4 regions of the Burkholderia pulmonis genome follow, and region 1 is predicted to be linked to each of the others. Evidence: predicted binding sites of a transcription regulator. Region 1 holds the regulator's gene; each other region holds the start of a gene.
The links. The regulator FliA, encoded in region 1, starts transcription of late flagellar genes. The targets are predictions, from matches to a motif close to CTAAAGTTTNNNNNNNNNNNGCCGNTA.
Positions count from the first base shown of each region.

Region 2: the regulator FliA is predicted to act here: its motif matches at 1,951-1,977, upstream of fliS (flagellar export chaperone FliS).
Region 3: the regulator FliA is predicted to act here: its motif matches at 2,564-2,590, upstream of flgK (flagellar hook-associated protein FlgK).
Region 4: the regulator FliA is predicted to act here: its motif matches at 2,414-2,440, upstream of flgM (flagellar biosynthesis anti-sigma factor FlgM).

Region 1 is NZ_OZ480186.1:229,693-233,901, forward strand. It holds gene flhF (flagellar biosynthesis GTPase FlhF) at 1-1,072, shown strand, start outside; gene AC5LXK_RS01065 (MinD/ParA family ATP-binding protein) at 1,065-1,883, shown strand; gene AC5LXK_RS01070 (RNA polymerase sigma factor FliA) at 1,902-2,636, shown strand; S-adenosyl-L-homocysteine riboswitch at 2,735-2,857, shown strand; gene ahcY (adenosylhomocysteinase) at 2,890-4,209, shown strand, end outside.
Region 2 is NZ_OZ480186.1:3,484,431-3,488,639, forward strand. It holds gene fliK (flagellar hook-length control protein FliK) at 1-998, opposite strand, end outside; gene AC5LXK_RS16210 (flagellar protein FliT) at 1,111-1,443, opposite strand; gene fliS (flagellar export chaperone FliS) at 1,440-1,874, opposite strand; gene fliE (flagellar hook-basal body complex protein FliE) at 2,155-2,499, opposite strand; gene fliF (flagellar basal-body MS-ring/collar protein FliF) at 2,749-4,209, shown strand, end outside.
Region 3 is NZ_OZ480186.1:3,434,791-3,438,999, forward strand. It holds gene flgL (flagellar hook-associated protein FlgL) at 1-558, opposite strand, end outside; gene flgK (flagellar hook-associated protein FlgK) at 576-2,507, opposite strand; gene AC5LXK_RS15975 (flagellar brake protein) at 2,702-3,457, opposite strand; gene flgJ (flagellar assembly peptidoglycan hydrolase FlgJ) at 3,677-4,209, opposite strand, start outside.
Region 4 is NZ_OZ480186.1:3,445,022-3,449,230, forward strand. It holds gene flgC (flagellar basal body rod protein FlgC) at 12-437, opposite strand; gene flgB (flagellar basal body rod protein FlgB) at 478-966, opposite strand; gene flgA (flagellar basal body P-ring formation chaperone FlgA) at 1,171-2,352, shown strand; gene flgM (flagellar biosynthesis anti-sigma factor FlgM) at 2,470-2,796, shown strand; gene AC5LXK_RS16035 (flagella synthesis protein FlgN) at 2,873-3,313, shown strand; gene AC5LXK_RS16040 (SGNH/GDSL hydrolase family protein) at 3,474-4,209, shown strand, end outside.

The DNA of each region.
Region 1 (4,209 bases):
CGCCAAGACGGCCGAGCGCACGCGCCTGTCCGCCGACGCGGCCGCCGCGGTGGCCGATGCGGTGAAGTCGCGCATCGAGCGGATCGTCAACGACACGGTGATGCAAGAGCTCGGCGAACTGCGCGGGATGATGGAAGAGCAGTTCGACAGCCTGATGTGGCACGACCGCCAGCGTCGCAGCGCCGTGCACGGTGCGCTGACGAAGCACCTGTTCGCGGCCGGCTTCTCCGCGCAGCTCGTGCGGATGCTGGTCGACAACCTGCCGTCCGGCGACGGCGCACAGACCTTCGAGCAGGCCGCCGAATGGGCGCAATCGGTGCTCTCGTCGAACCTGCCGGTGCTCGACAGCGAGGATGCGCTGATGGAGCGCGGCGGCGTGTTCGCGCTGATGGGGCCGACGGGCGTCGGCAAGACGACGACCACCGCGAAGCTGGCCGCGCGCTGCGTGATGCGCTTCGGCGCGAGCAAGGTCGCGCTGCTGACCACCGACAGCTACCGGATCGGCGGCCACGAACAGCTGCGCATCTTCGGCAAGATCCTCGGCGTGCCGGTGCACGCGGTGAAGGATGCGGGCGATCTCGCGCTCGCGCTGTCCGAGCTGCGCAACAAGCACATCGTGCTGATCGACACGATCGGCATGAGCCAGCGCGACCGCGCGGTGTCGGACCAGATCGCGATGCTGCATGGCGCGAACGCGCCGGTGCAGCGCCTGCTGCTGCTCAACGCGACGAGCCACGGCGACACGCTCAACGAAGTTGTGCAGGCGTACCGCAGCGCGGGCGAGCATCCGGACCTCGCCGGCTGCATCCTCACGAAGCTCGACGAGGCGACCCACCTCGGCGGCGTGCTCGACACGGTGATCCGCTACAAGCTGCCGATTCACTACGTGTCGACCGGCCAGAAGGTGCCGGAGAACCTGTACGTCGCGTCGACCAAATTCCTGCTGAAGAGCGCGTTCTGTGTGCCGCGCGACGGCTCGCCCTTCGTGCCGCAAGACGAGGACATGCCGACGCTGCTTTCCGCACTGACCGCACGTTCCACCGCCGAGCTGCACGAGGTGCGATTTGGATAAACGGATCATCGACCAGGCCGAAGGGCTGAGGCGCCTGCTGGCCGGGCGCGCGTCGCGCATCGTCGCGGTGACGGGCGGGCCGGCGGGTGTCGGCTGCACGTCCACCGTCGTGAACCTCGCGACGGCGCTCGCGTCGCTCGGCAAGGATGTGCTTGTCGTCGACGAGCGCGCCGACGTGCACTCGGCCAGCGCGACCCTGGCAGGCGCCTGGCTGCGCGACGGCGAACGCACGCGGGTGGCCGCCGGTTTCGGCCTGTGCGCGGCCGCGCGGCTCGCGCGCGCCGGCTACAGCGACGCGCAGCTGAGCGACTTCATCGACGGCCCGGCCGACATCGTGCTCGTCGACACGCAGCTCGGCGCCGACGGTTCGTTCTCGGCGCTCGCACGCGAAGCGCACGACGTGCTGGTCGTCACGCGGGTCGCCGCGCAGGCGATCACCGAGGCGTACGCGTGCATGAAGCGGCTGCATTTCGCGCACGCGTTCGCGCAGTTCCGCGTGCTGACCAATCACGTCGGCAGCCATGCGGACGCGAAGACCGCTTTCGACAACCTCGCGGGCGTCGCGAGCCGCTACCTGACCGTGTCGATCGCCGACGCGGGCTGCGTGAGCGCCGATCCGCTCGTCGAGCACGCGCGCGAACTGATGCATGCGGTGGTCGACGCGTTCCCGTCGTCGCAGGCCGCGCGCGACTACCGGCAGATTGCCGCCGACCTGTTGTACTGGCCGATGCGCCCGCGTTCGGGTGCCGGCCGCGCCGTCCACGCGGGCGGCAAGCCGTCGTATGAGGCGGGCGCGGCACACGCCGCGTGAGCGCCTAAGGAGAGAGCCATGATGTACAACGCTCAAGGAAAGATGTCCCAGGCCGACGTGCTCGCGCAATATGCGCCGCTCGTGCGCCGCCTCGGGCTGCAGCTCGTCGCGAAGATGCCGGCGAGCGTCGACCTCGACGACCTGATCCAGGCCGGCATGATCGGCCTGATGGACGCGGCCGGCCGCTACAAGGAAGACCAGGGCGCGCAGTTCGAGACCTACGCGACGCAGCGCATCCGCGGCGCGATGCTCGACGAGCTGCGCAGCAACGACTGGCTGCCGCGCAGCCTGCGCAAGACGTCGCGCGAGGTCGAGCACGCGGTGCACCAGGTCGAGCAGCATCTCGGACGCTCGGCGAGCGAGACCGAGATCGCCGGACACCTGAACATGCCGCTCGACGAATACCAGGGGATGCTGCAGGACCTGCACGGCAGCCAGCTCATCTATTACGAGGATTTCGACCGTGCGGCCGACGACGAGCCGTTCCTCGACCGTTACCGCGTCGATCACGCCGATCCGCTGTCGGCGCTGCTCGACGAGCACCTGCGCGAGGCGCTCGTCGAGGCGATCGAGCGGCTGCCGGAGCGCGAGAAGCTGCTGATGTCGCTGTACTACGAACGGGGTCTGAATCTGCGCGAGATCGGCGCGGTGCTCGAAGTGAGCGAGTCGCGCGTGTGCCAGCTGCACAGCCAGGCCGTCGCGCGGCTGCGCGCGCGGCTGCGCGAACAGGCATGGGTCGGCGCGGAGTCCTGACCCTTTCATGACGGCCGCGCGCGCCGACGCCGCGCGCCCGGGCCGTCCCTGCGCGGTGCTTGCGCATTCCGCGCGCCGATTTGCTACAATCCCCTCCGTTTTCCGAGGAGCGTTGCGACGGACCATCTGCGTCCGCCAGGCTCGGAAGGCTTCACCAAGCAGCCGTGCGGCGAGAAAGTGGTTTCGCGCCGGCTCCGCTTCCTGAACGGCGCTCACGTCACCAATCTAGAAACTTTTTAGAAAGGAGGGCGTGATGAACGCCATTATCGATTCCAAGGCTTCCCACGATTACGTCGTCGCCGACATGGCGCTGGCCGGCTGGGGCCGCAAGGAACTGAACATCGCCGAGACCGAAATGCCGGGCCTCGTGCAGATCCGTGACGAATACAAGGCAGAGCAGCCGCTGAAGGGCGCGCGCATTGCCGGTTCGCTGCACATGACGATCCAGACGGGCGTGCTGATCGAGACGCTGAAGGCGCTCGGCGCGGATGTCCGCTGGGCGTCGTGCAACATCTTCTCGACGCAGGATCACGCTGCGGCCGCGATCGTCGAGGCCGGCACGCCGGTGTTCGCGTTCAAGGGCGAGTCGCTCGACGAGTACTGGGAGTTCTCGCACCGCATCTTCGAATGGCCGAATGGCGAATTCGCGAACATGATCCTGGACGACGGCGGCGACGCGACGCTGCTGCTGATCCTCGGCTCGAAGGCCGAGAAGGACCGTTCGGTGATCTCAAAGCCGACCAACGAGGAAGAAGTCGCGCTGTACAAGTCGATCGCGAAGCACCTCGACATCGACGCGACCTGGTACTCGAAGCGCCTCGCGCACATCAAGGGCGTGACCGAAGAAACCACGACCGGCGTGCACCGCCTGTACCAGATGGAAAAGGACGGCCGCCTGCCGTTCCCGGCGTTCAACGTGAACGATTCGGTCACGAAGTCGAAGTTCGACAACCTGTACGGCTGCCGTGAATCGCTCGTCGACGGCATCAAGCGCGCGACCGACGTGATGATCGCGGGCAAGGTCGCGGTCGTCGCGGGCTACGGCGACGTGGGCAAGGGCTGCGCGCAGTCGCTGCGCGGCCTCGGCGCGACCGTGTGGGTCACCGAAATCGATCCGATCTGCGCACTGCAGGCGGCGATGGAAGGCTACCGCGTCGTGACGATGGAATATGCGGCCGACAAGGCCGACATCTTCGTGACGGCAACCGGCAACTTCCACGTGATCGGCCACGATCACATGAAGGCGATGCGCCACAACGCGATCGTCTGCAACATCGGTCACTTCGACTCGGAAATCGACGTTGCGTCGACGCGCCAGTACCAGTGGGAAAACATCAAGCCGCAGGTCGACCACATCATCTTCCCGGACGGCAAGCGCGTGATCCTGCTGGCGGAAGGCCGCCTCGTGAACCTCGGCTGCGCGACCGGCCACCCGTCGTTCGTGATGTCGAACTCGTTCGCGAACCAGACGCTCGCGCAGATCGAGCTGTTCGTGCGCGGCAACGAGTACGAGAACAAGGTGTACGTGCTGCCGAAGCATCTCGATGAAAAGGTGGCGCGCCTGCACCTCGCG
Region 2 (4,209 bases), 360 kb from region 1:
CCGCCGCGCGTGCCCCGGTTGCCCGGCTCGTCGGGTTCGATCGTCCAGTCGAGCCGCGCGCCGGGCCACGCCTCGCCGGTCCAGCGGAACTGATCGGTCGCGAGCGCATCGAGCTGCTGCCGGACGAGCGGCACCGCGGCCGGGTGGACGGTGGCGAGCGTCTGCGCCTGCGGATCGGACGACGCGGCAGCCAGTTCGGCACGCGCGGGCGTCCAGCGCGTATCGGCGCGCCCATCCAGCGGATCGGCGCTGCCGGACGGAGACGACGCACCCTGCCGGGCCGCCGCCTGCATGGCCTGCGCGGGATCGCGCGCCGGCGCGCCGCCCTGGGCCGGTGCGCCCGGTTGCGCGGTTGCCCGCGCGGACGCCGGCAGCGGCAGGCGCTGCGCGAGCAGTTCGTCGAGCACGTCGGTCGAATCGTGCGGCGCGGCATCCGGGTCGGCCGGCGCGAGCGCGGCCGCGAGGCGCGCCTGCGGCTCCCGCATCAGCGCCGCGAGCGGGCGCTGGCCGGCCAGCCACTGCGCGAGATGGGATTCGTAGAAGAGGCCGCTTTCGCTCACGGCCTGTGCCAGCGCCGCGCGCAACGCCACGACCGGCAGCAGCGCCGCCGCATCGCGCACCACCGCTGCGGACGATGCCTCGGTGGAAGCCGGTGTGGAAGACGGCGCCGGGCCGGATGCGACCGGCACGACCGTATCGGTCAGCAGCACGGTGGGGTCGGCCAGCAGCGGCCCGCGACCGGCGATCGCCGGCGTCGCATCGCCGCCCGAGCGCGAGATCGCGTCGAGCACGCGCCCGACGTCGGACAGCGCGGTCTGCGTGGAAGCCGGCGGCGCGGCGGGAGGACTGCCGGCGGGCGGCGGGGACGACGCGCCGGCGCCCGGCGTGCCGACCTGCGAGGTCGCGCTGCCGCCGGCGGGCGCCGACACGGTGCCGGTCAGCAGGCTGTCGAGGCGGCTCGCCAGCAGCGCGGCCGCAACGGAGTCGATACCGGTCATGATCGGAGCCTGCTCACCTCAGCCACATCGTTGCGAATCCGGGCACCGCACGCCGTTGCTGCCCGCAGCGACTGCGCGTGCGGCAACGCGCCCGTCTCCCCGGAAAACGGCCCTACCCGCGCGCGCGGTAGAGATCGGTCAATACCTTGGTCGAGCGCCGCGCCTCGAACAGCGCGGACAGCCGCGCGACGTCCGGGCTCGCGAGATCGCGGATCGCGGCGTCGTCGGCCAGGATCCGGCGGATCAGGTCGAGCTTGCGGCCGAGATCCGATTCGTCGAGTGCAACGCCCGGATCGGCCTCCTTGAGCCTGTCGACGAGCAGCATGAATTCGGCCTGCAACCCCGGCAGCGCGCTCCAGTCGGCGCCGCGCGCGGCGCACAGCATGCGGCCCGACACGGCGGCGAGCGCCTCGTAACGTGCGAAGTATTCGGCCTTGTGATTCATCTTGACGCTTCCACTGCCTGTTGCGCGGCCATCCGCGCGACTTCCGGGGCGATGCCCGTCCATGCTTCCTCGAGCGTGGCGAGCAGCCCGTCGACCTCGACCAGCATCGCGTCGCTCGCCTGCGCGTTCGCTTCCAGCAGGCGCCGGCCGATATACGCATACAGCGTATGGAGCCGGTCCGCGATCTCGCCGCCCGCGTCGCGGTTCAGCGACGCCTGCAGCCCGTTCTCGACGATCCGGATCGCCTTGCCGATCGCTTCACCGCGCGCGGACACGTTGTCCTGCTGCAAATGCATGCGCGCCAACGCAATCGCCTGCCGCGCGCCCTGGTACAGCATCGCGATCAGCCGGTGCGGGGAGGCGCCCATCACCCCCGTCTCGACGCCGACACGCGCGTATGCACTGGCTCCAGCGTGTCCTGGGGAAAACATGCGCTTCTCCTTGTTATGCCTTGGCTATACGGGAGCCGCCGCCGTGCATCGCACGACGCGGCCTTCACACCGGAGTTATCGGAAGGGATTTGAAAAGCTTTAGGTGCGCGGGGCCTGCCGCCGGGCAAGCGATACCGGCCCGTTGCCCGTGTCCGGCAAGCTGTCACCGGTTAACCGCTCCCGGATGCCCGTCGCCGGATAGCCGTCCCCGGATGCCCGTCCCCGGATAGCCGCCCCCGGATGCCCGTCGTCGGATAGCCGCCCCCGGATGCCCGTCGCGTCACACCGACATCTGCATGATGTCGTTGTAAGCGCTCACTAGCTTGTTTCGGACCTGGAGCCCGAACTGGAAGCCGATGTTGGCTTTCTGCATGTCGACCATCACGTCGTTCAGCGACACGTTCGGCGCGCCGACCTCGAACGCCTTCGCCTCGCCGAGCGCGTGCTGCTGGTCGCCGCTGATCTTGTCGAGCGATGCCTTCATCGCGCTCGCGAACGTGCCGGCCGTCGCCGCGCCGGAGCCGGCAAGCGCTGCCGTCGGGCTCGCGACGCCGCCGGAGGCCTGCGCGGCCATCGACTGCATCTGTTGCAACACCGAACCGATTCCGCTGACGTTCGCAGTCATGCTGTCCCCAGACTTAGAGAAGAGACCCGGACGCGCCGGGCGTGTCCGCCGGTGCCGCACCACGCGCACCATGCCGGATCGCGAAAAAGGATAGCAGCGCGCCGCGCGTCAAAGCCGAGAAAGTACGGGGGAAACCCCGCTCTTTTCGGTCGATCGGAGTACGCCCCGGGTCACGATAATCGCATCGTGTCATTGTCCGCCCGCTCGTCCGAGCGAGCTCAGTCGTCCCGCTCCGGAGAAACTCGACGCATGGATTCGCAGGCCAACTCGCTGATCAACCCAGACGCCCGCGCGGGCCTCGCCAGCCCGGCGCCCGGCGCCGCCGCGGCCACCGCGTTGCCGGGCGCGGGTGGCGCAGGCGCAGACTTCGGTCTGGGCGGCTTCGCGGAACGCATTCCCGGCATCTCGCGGATGAAGGGCAACCCGAAACTGCCGTTCCTGATCGTCGTCGCGTTCGCGATCGCCGCGATCACCGCGCTCGTGCTGTGGAGCCGCACGCCCGACTACCGCGTGCTGTACAGCAACCTGTCGGACCGCGACGGCGGCGCGATCATTGCCGCGCTCCAGCAGGCAAACGTTCCCTACAAGTTCGCCGATGCCGGCGGCGCGATCCTCGTGCCGTCGAACCAGGTCCATGAAACGCGCCTGAAGCTCGCCGCGATGGGGCTGCCGAAGGGCGGCTCGGTCGGCTTCGAGCTGATGGACAACCAGAAATTCGGCATCAGCCAGTTCGCCGAACAGGTCAACTACCAGCGTGCGCTCGAAGGCGAGCTGCAGCGCACCATCGAATCGATCAACGCCGTGCGCGGCGCGCGCGTGCATCTCGCGATCCCGAAGCCGTCGGTGTTCGTGCGCGACAAGGAAGCGCCGAGCGCGTCGGTGTTCATCGATCTCTACCCGGGCCGCGTGCTCGACGAGGGCCAGGTCCAGGCGATCACGCGGATGGTGTCGTCCGGCGTGCCCGACATGCCGGCAAAGAACGTGACGATCGTCGACCAGGACGGCAACCTGCTGACCCAGACCGCGTCCGCCTCCGGCCTCGACGCGAGCCAGCTCAAGTACGTGCAGCAGGTCGAGCACAACACGCAGAAGCGCATCGACGCGATCCTCGCGCCGATCTTCGGCGCCGGCAACGCACGTTCGCAGGTCAGCGCGGATCTCGATTTCTCGAAGATCGAGCAGACGTCGGAAAGCTACGGCCCGAACGGCAATCCGCAGCAATCCGCGATCCGCAGCCAGCAGACCAGCAGCGCGACCGAACTCGCGCAGGGCGGCGCATCGGGCGTGCCGGGCGCGTTGTCGAACACGCCGCCGCAGCCAGCTTCCGCGCCGATCGTCGCCGGCAACGGCCAGAACGGGCCGCAAACGACGCCGGTCAGCGACCGCAAGGACCAGACGACCAACTACGAGCTCGACAAGACGATCCGCCATCTCGAACAGCCGATGGGCAGCGTGAAGCGGCTGTCGGTCGCGGTCGTCGTCAACTACCAGCCGGTCGCAGACGCGAAGGGCCACGTGACGATGCAGCCGCTGCCGCCCGCGAAGCTCGCGCAGGTCGAGCAGCTCGTGAAGGACGCGATGGGCTACGACGAGAAGCGCGGCGACTCGGTGAACGTCGTGAACAGCGCGTTCTCGACCGTCAGCGACCCGTACGCCGACCTGCCGTGGTGGCGCCAGCCCGACATGATCGAGATGGCGAAGCAAGCCGCG
Region 3 (4,209 bases), 400 kb from region 1:
CACCGACAGGAACACGCTCGCGCCGCTGTCGCCCTGCGCAATCGAGCGCGTGTCGGCGATCTGCACCTGCCGCGAACCCGTGTCGCCGCTGTAGGTCGAGCCGCCGCCCGGTGCGTTCGAGAACGGCGCCGTGCCCGTCTTGAAGCCCGCGAACAGGTAATTGCCCGCGCCGTCCGTCGAGTTCGCGAGCGTCATCAGCTGGTCGCGATAACCCTGCAGCTGCGTCGACAGCGCCGCGCGATCGCTGTCGGACAGCGAGCCGTCGCCGGCCTGGATCACGACCGTGTGAATGCTGTTCAGCAGGTTGTTGACGCTGATGAGCGACTGGTCTTCCGCCTGCAGCGACGACAGCGCGGTGTTCTGGTTCGACGCGTACTGCGACAGCGTCGCCGACGTCATCGACAGCTGCACGGCCTGCGCCGCGCCGAGCGGGTTGTCGGCAGGCGTCGCGAGGCTCACGCCGCTCGAGATCTGCTGGTACAGCTGCGAGAGCTGCGCCTGCTGATCGTTCATCTGCGCGACGTTCATCTGGTAGAACTGCGTGGTGGAAATCCGCATGGCTTCGATCCCCGAAATCAGTTGAACAGGCCGAGCACGGTCTGGAACAGCGTCGACGCGGTCTGGATCACCTTCGCGTTCGCCTGGTAGAGCTGCTGGTACTGCATCAGGTTGGCCGCTTCCTCGTTCTGGTTCACGCCCGACACCGACTGCTGCGCCTGCGTGATCTGGCCGATCAGCGAGGTCTGCGCGGCGCTCGACGACTTCAGCTGGGCCGTCGTGTTGCCGACGCCGTTCACGTAGTTCGCGTACGCGCCCGTCAGCGTGGTCGTACCGTTGCCGAACGCCGTCGAGTTGACGAGCTTCGACAGCGCCAGCGCGTTGCTGCCGTCGTTCGTGCCGCCCGTGTTCGGCGCGACCTTGAACGTGTCGCCGGCGGCCGGCGTGCCCGACACCGTCACCGTGACGCCTGCCGTCAGCGTGATCGGCGAGCCGGACTGGTACGGCTGCGCGGCGCTCGTCGTCGGCGGCACGACCGTGTTGTCGGTGACCGTATAAGTCGGCGCGGCCGACGTGCCGCCCATCGTGATCGTGTAGTTGTGCGCGTTGGCCGCGGCCGTCGCGCTCGTGACCGACAGCCCGCCGATCGTGCCGTTGCCGGTGTTCGTCGTCGAGGCCGACGGCACGTACGGCGCGGCCGCCGCGATCGCGGAGCCGTTCGACGTCGTGAGCCCGAAGCCGTTCAGCGCGCCGCGCGTCGGCTGCACGGTGAACTTGTCGCCGGCATTCATCGCGCCGGACGAGAACGAGAAGTTCAGCCCGCCGATCGATGCCGGCATCGACGTCGACGTGCCGACCACCGTGCCGCTCGCGCGGTCGGTCAGCGTGTAGTTCGTGCCGTCGTACGCCAGCGAGTAATCGCCCGTGGTCGGCTGCGACGCGTTCGCGAACGACACGGACAGCGCCGCGTTGCCGGTATTGCCCTGGTTCGCGTAGATGGTCGGCGAGCCGGTCGTGAACAGCGCCCCGCCCGGCTTGCCCGACAGGTCGACGCCGAGTGCGTTCTGCGCGTTGACCTGCGCGGCGAAGCTGGTCGCGATCGCGCCGAGCTGCGCTTCGGCCGGGTCAAGCGTCTGGCTGCGGAACGCGAGCAGGCCGCCGAGCGTGCCGCCCGACAGCGATGCGTCGGACAGCGCCTGGTTCGGCCCCTGCGGGTTCGCGCCGGCGATGCCCTGCGACACGACGGTCAGCTCGCTCGGATCGGACGGCGACGTGACGGTCCCGAGCTGGTAGCTCGTGTTCGACACGACGAGCGGCGTGCCGCCCGCGAGGAACACGCTGTAGCCGTCGTTGTTGCGCACGACCTGGATGCCCGCGAGGTTCGACAGGTTCGACACCGCGAGGTCGCGCTGGTCCATCAGCTGGTTCGGCGGCTGGCCCTGGCTGCTCGCGGACGCGATCTGCTGGTTCAGCTGCGCGATCTGCGCGGTGTACGCGTTGATCTGCGTGACGGTGTTCGTCAGCTGCGTGTTCACGCTCTGGCGCAGCGCGTCGTACTGCTGGCCGGCGGCCGTGATCTGGTTCGCGAGCGTCTGCGCATTGCTCATCGCGGTCTGCCGCACCGACGAGTCGGACGCGCTGTTCGCGACGTTCTGCATCCCGGTGAAGTAGCTCGTGATCGCGGTCGAGATGCCGGACGTCGGGCTGCCGATGTAGTTGTTCAGCTGCGTGACGAGCGAATACCACGTCGACAGCGCGCCGCTCTGCGTCTGCGCGCCGTTCAGCTGGTCGCTCAGGTACTGGCTGTACTGTCGCTGCACGGTGACCGTATTCACGCCCTGCGGCATGTAGCCGCTGCTCGTGTACTGGCCGCTTGCCTCGGCATACACGGGACGCTCGACCGAATAGCCCGGCGTCGCGGCATTGCTGATGTTCTGGCCGGTCGTCGTGAGGCCCCAGAGCGCGGCATTCAGGCCGCTGACGCCGAGGTTCATGAGTGAATTGGACATGCGCGATCCTGATGAGCCGGCCGCACTGCGGCCGCCGGGTTGCGTGACTCCCGGTATAACGGCCGCGAATTGAAAAAATTGAGGAAAAAATGCATGCGCGACGCACGGGCGTGCGTCGCCGGTCGAAGCGGCCGGCGGGGGGCCCCGGCGGCGGTGCGCGGGCGGCCCGCGCGGGGCCGGCCGGCGCGTGTGCGTCAGGCCCGCGCGAGCGAGCGGCGCTTCATTTCGAGTTGCGTGATGAGCCGCTGCAGCGTGTTCTCGGCGCTGCCCGGCAGCGACATGTAACGGAAGCCCAGCTGGTAGCGCCGCGACCCGTTCGGCATCTGCGTCGAACGCTGCGACACCAGCTGCAGGTCGAGCGACAGCTTGCCGTGGCCGGTCAGCTCGAGCTCGACGTCCGGCAGCAGCGTGCCGACCTCGAGCGCCTCGACGCGTTCGTCGGCCGTGCGCAGCCCCACGCCGCCGAGCGACAGGTTGTGCACCTCGAACAGGAAGCTTTCGCCGTCCGGCAGCTTGCCGCGGCACAGGAACGGATCGACGATCGGCGCATCGACGCGGAAATATTCGCGGCGCTGGATGCAGACCAGCACGTCGGGGAAATCGGCGACGAACGCGGGCAGCCCCTCGTAGCGCGTCTCGCGCGGCGTGCCCGTGGTGAATTCGACGCGCACGCCCTCCGGCGCGGCCGCGAACGTGCAGTGCGACGCGCCGAGGATGCCGGCGTTCTGCTCGGACAGCGCACCCCAATCGAACGTGAACGTCCGCGCGCCGACATCGACCTCGAGCAGGCGCGTGACGAGCTGACCGCCCGGGTACTGGACGGTCAGGAAATCGCCGCGATTCACGAGGTTGCGCAGCTGCACGCCGATTTCCAGCGGATTGCGGCGGGCATAGTCGGGCCCGGAGTGGCCTGCATCCAGGCTGGGGTCCGTCGACGTTTCGATATTCATGGCTAGCCGGTCTTTCTTGTCATGGGCGCCCGGGGCAACCGGAGCGCAGTAAAACCGGGCCAGAACGGGGGCCCGGTCACAGGTCTCTCACACTTAGCGGCAGTGCTGACCGAAAGTTTAGATCGAATTGGCGATTTTTTTCGCGCAAACGTTGAAACCGCGCGCGGCGGGCTGCCGGGCGCGGTCCGAGAGACACAATGAACCGGTGGCGGGTACCCGTCAGCCGATCTGCTGCATGATCGAGATCAGCTTCTTCGCGTAGTTCGGGTCGGTCGCGTAACCGGCCTTCTGCATGCCGTGCGCGAAACCTTCGACGCTGCGGCTCGCGCTCAGCACGCCCGAGTAGCGCGGGTTGTTCTTCAGCAGGTTCGCGTAATCGGTCATCGCGTGCTCGTACGAATCGTACGCGCGGAATTTCGCGACGACGCGGCGCGGCGAACCGTTCACGTATTCGGTCGTCAGCGCCGACACCGTGCGCCCCGTCCAGCCCTTGCTCGCCTTGATGCCGAACACGTTGTAGCTGGTCGAACCGTCCGTCGCGCGGATCTCGCGCTTGCCCCAGCCCGATTCGAGCGCGGCCTGGCCGACGATGAAGCGCGCCGGGATGCCGGTCGTCGCGCTGGCCGCCTGCGCGGGGCCGGCGAGCCGGTCGACGAACGCGTCGGCGTCCTGCACGCCGCTCGCGCCCTTCAGCGGCGGCGTCAGCGCGCTGCCGGCCGAGTAGCCGCGTGCGCCGGCGAGCCCGCCGTTGT
Region 4 (4,209 bases), 390 kb from region 1:
CGGCGGGCGGCTTACGAGCCGATCGTCAGCGTCTTGAGCATCAGCGTCTTCGCGGTGTTCAGCGTCTCGACGTTTGCCTGGTACGAGCGCGACGCCGAGATCATGTTCACCATCTCCTGCACCGGATCGACGTTCGGCATCTGCACGTAGCCGTTCGCGTCGGCAGCCGGGTTCGCCGGGTCGTAGGTCGACTTCATCGGCGACGGATCGTCCATCACCTTCGTCACGCGCACGCCGCCCACGCCCTGGCCGGACGCGGTGCGCGCGCCGCCGATCGGGTCGGTCGCGAACACGACCTGCTTGGCCTTGTACGGCTTGCCGTCGGGGCCGGTGGCGCTGTCGGCGTTCGCGAGGTTCGACGCCGTGACGTTCAGGCGCTGCGATTGCGCGGACAGCGCCGAACCGGCGACGCCGAAGATGTTCATCAACGAAGGCATGGTGGCTCCTGGTGCTTGTGCTCGGTTTCGGTTGCGGCGCTTACGAATTCGTCGTGATCGCGGCGATCATCGACTTGATCTGCTGGGTCATCACGGTCATCCCGGTTTCGTAGTGCAGCGCGTTGTTCGCGAACTGCACGCGCTCGACGTCGAGATCGACCGTGTTGCCGTCGAGCGACGGCTGCAGCGGCATCCGGTACTGCGCGTTGCCGTAGTCGTCCGACGGGCCGCCCGTCGGAATCAGCTTCACGGTCCCGGCCATGTGGCCCGGCGCCGTCGACACCATCGACATGCCGCTCGTCACGCCGGCCGGCTGCGCCATCGGCAGTTGCGCGGCGTTGCTCGGCGCAAGGCCGCCGTTCGTCTGCTTCAGCGAGCGCGCGAGCGTCGACGCGAAATCGACGTCGCGGGCCTGGTATCCGGGCGTGTCGGCGTTCGCGATGTTCGACGACAGCAGTTCCTGCCGGTAGGCGCGCACGTCGAGCGCCTGTCGGCCGAACGCGAATTCCGCATCGAGTTTGTCCAGCATGTGTGCGTCTCTCCGTATGAAGCGCTGCACGCCCCTCGCACCGGATGGCGACCCGAGAGGCTTTTTTCCATGACAGCGATGGTAGGCGCGGGACGCAACCGGCAATCGGGCGAATAACGCGGCAAAGGCCCCCTCTATTCATCGTTTGCGCGACGCCCCGGCTCCCTAGAATGCGAAGCGGATCAACGGATCGGGGACACGGCGATGACTGGCAACGCACTTCGCGACAGGAACGGGCGGCTCACGCACGTCCGGCGTGCGTTTGCGCTCGCCGCGGCGCTGTGGATCGCGGCCCCGGCCGCGCATGCTGACGACGGGATGATCGTGATTCCCGGACGCGGCGAGACGGCCGAAACCGCGCTCGCGCACGCCAATGCGGCGAGCGGCGGGAATGCGGGCATGGTTTCGGGTGCGGCGAGCGCGGCGGCCGGCACCGGCTACGCCGCGCAGCCGGCCGGCGCGATGGTCGTGACGAACGTCCCGCCGCCGCCGGCGGTTCCCGCACCGGCCCCCGCCTACGCCGCCGCCCGCGCGAACGCCGGTTACGGCGCGCCGCCGCCACGCGCGACCGATCCCGCCGCCATCGCGACGGTCGTCGCCGGCACGGCCGAGCCGGCATCGCCGGCACGACCGGCGCCGCCATCGGCCGCCGCCCGCCTGGCCGCGGCCCGCGCCGCGTCAGCCCTGCCGGCGCCGCGCGCGACGGCGGCGTCGGCCAACCCGGCGCCGGCGGCTTCGGCCACCCCGCCCGTGACGCCGCCCGGCCAGCAGGATCCCGAGACGATCCGGCGCGCGGCCCTCGCATTCCTGCAGCAGCAGATCGCCGGCCTGCCCGGCAAGACCACCGCGACGGTCACGACCGCCTTTCCGCGCGGGCTCGCCGCATGCACGACGCTCGAACCATTCCTGCCGACCGGCGCGCGCCTGTGGGGCCGCACGACGGTCGGCGTGCGCTGCGCGGGCGAGCGACCGTGGACCGTCTACCTGCAGGCGAGGGTCGCCGTGCAGGCGACCTATTACGTCGCCGCGCGCCAGATCGCGCCCGGCGAGCCGCTCACGGCGGCCGACCTGCTCGCGCGCGACGGCGACCTGACGGTAATGCCGCTGGCGGTGATCACCGATCCGGCCCAGGCGATCGGCGCGACCTCGCTCGCCCGCATCTCGGCTGGGCTGCCGCTGCGGCAGGACATGCTGAAGAGCGCGGCATCGGTGTCGGCCGGCCAGACGGTACGGGTCGTCGCGGCGGGCCCCGGTTTCACGATTTCGGCCGAGGGCAGCGTGCTCGCGAATGCGGCGCCGGGCCAGTCGGTGCGGGTGCGGATGGCCGCGGGGCAGATCGTCACGGCGATCGTCAAGGACGCCGGCACCGTGGAAATTCCGCTGTAGGGACGGATACGCAGCAAGAATGTAAAGAATTGTTTATTCGGAGCATTTCGGGCTCGCGATGCTAAAGTTCGGGCCGACCCGGCCGTTATCTGGGTCAAACCGTACAGGAAACCCATCGTGAAGATCGATTCCACTCCGAACCCGAGCCCCGTCGCACCAACCGGCAACGGCGCGACCCGTGCACAGTCCGGCACGGCCCAGTCGTCCGCGCAGGCGGCCGACGCAGGATCGACCGGCGGCGACACGAGCGTGAACCTGTCGGGTCTGTCCGGCCAGCTGCGTTCCGTATCCGCGTCGGGCGACGCCGATATCGACACGGGCCTGGTCCAGTCGATCAAGGACGCGCTGAACAACGGCACGTTGACGATCGATGCGAACAAGATTGCCGACGGCGTACTGAACACCGCCCGCGAACTGCTGCAGCAGCAGCGTCCGGGCAGCTAAGCCGGCCTCGCGGCCGGTTCCCCCGGTTTGCCGGCGCGCGCAGCACTGCATGCGCCGGCGTGACGAGCATGACGCGATGAGAGAAGAGCTGCTGGCCACGGTCAACGACGAACACGCGACGATCGAAGCGTTCGCGTCCCTGCTCGCCTACGAGGAAAAGGCGCTGACGACGGCCGAGCCGCTCGAGATGCTGCCCGGGATCGTCGAGAAGAAAAGCGAGCTGATCGACCGGCTCGCGCAGCTCGAACGCACGCGCGACACGCAGCTTTCCGCGCTCGGCTTTCCGGCCGGCAAGAAGGGCATGGACCAGGCAGCCGAACGCGATGCGCGCCTCGCCGGCCGCTGGCAACTCCTGCAACAGTCCGCCGAACGCGCACGCCAGGCCAACGCGAACAACGGGATGCTGATCCGGATCCGGATGGACTACAACGAGCGCGCGCTCGCGGTACTGCGCTCCGCACCCGCACCGGCCGGCGTCTACGGCCCCGACGGGCGCGTCTCGGCGCTGACGCGCTGACCTGGCGGCGGCACCGCCGCCGCACCGACCGCCTCTCGCCGCCCTTCGGGGCATTTCACGTTTCGACAGACCGGGCCCGAGCCCGGCACCCACGGTCCCTTCCGATACACGGCCGCGCACCCGCGCCGCCGTCCTGCCACAACAATCAGAAGAGGGCCGCATGCCGTATTTCCGCATTCCGTTGTCATCCCGCGTCGTCGCCGTTTCCGCCGTCGCGGCGCTGGGCGCCGCGCTGGCGCTCCCCGCCGCCCATGCCGCCGGCCCCGCGCCGCTGCCGACGCCGACGGGCGACATGTCGCTGTCGCCGGCCGGCCCCGACGTCGTGCCGCCGGCCGCATCGGGCACGCCCGGCGCGATGCCGCGCGCATCGCGCCGCGGCGCCGACACCTACACGTACCTGCGTTGCTGGTACCGGATCGACGCGGATCCGCTGAAGCCGGCCGCGACCTACGAATGGGCGCGCGACCCCGCCGGCGGCGACTGGTATCGCGTGTCCGGCTACTGGTGGGCGGACGGCGTCACGCAGTGGAAGAACATGTTCTACAGCACGACGTCGCAGGACGCGCTCGCCGACGTGTGCCGCAAGACGCTGGCGGCGAAAGGCATCCAGTCCGGCCTCACGCAGGCGGTCGCGGCCAACAACGCGCTGTCGTTCAACTACACGGTATGGACCATCGACGCCGCGCAGCAGGACGCGCGCGTCAACAAGCTGATCGTGTTCGGCGACAGCCTGTCCGACACCCAGAACATGTTCAACGCGAGCCAGTGGAAGCTGCCGAACGGCACGAGCTGGCATGCGGGGCGCTTCAGCAACGGCCCGGTGTGGGCCGAATATCTCGCGAACACGCTGCGGCTGCCGTTCTACAACTGGGCGATCGGCGGTGCGGCAACCGACC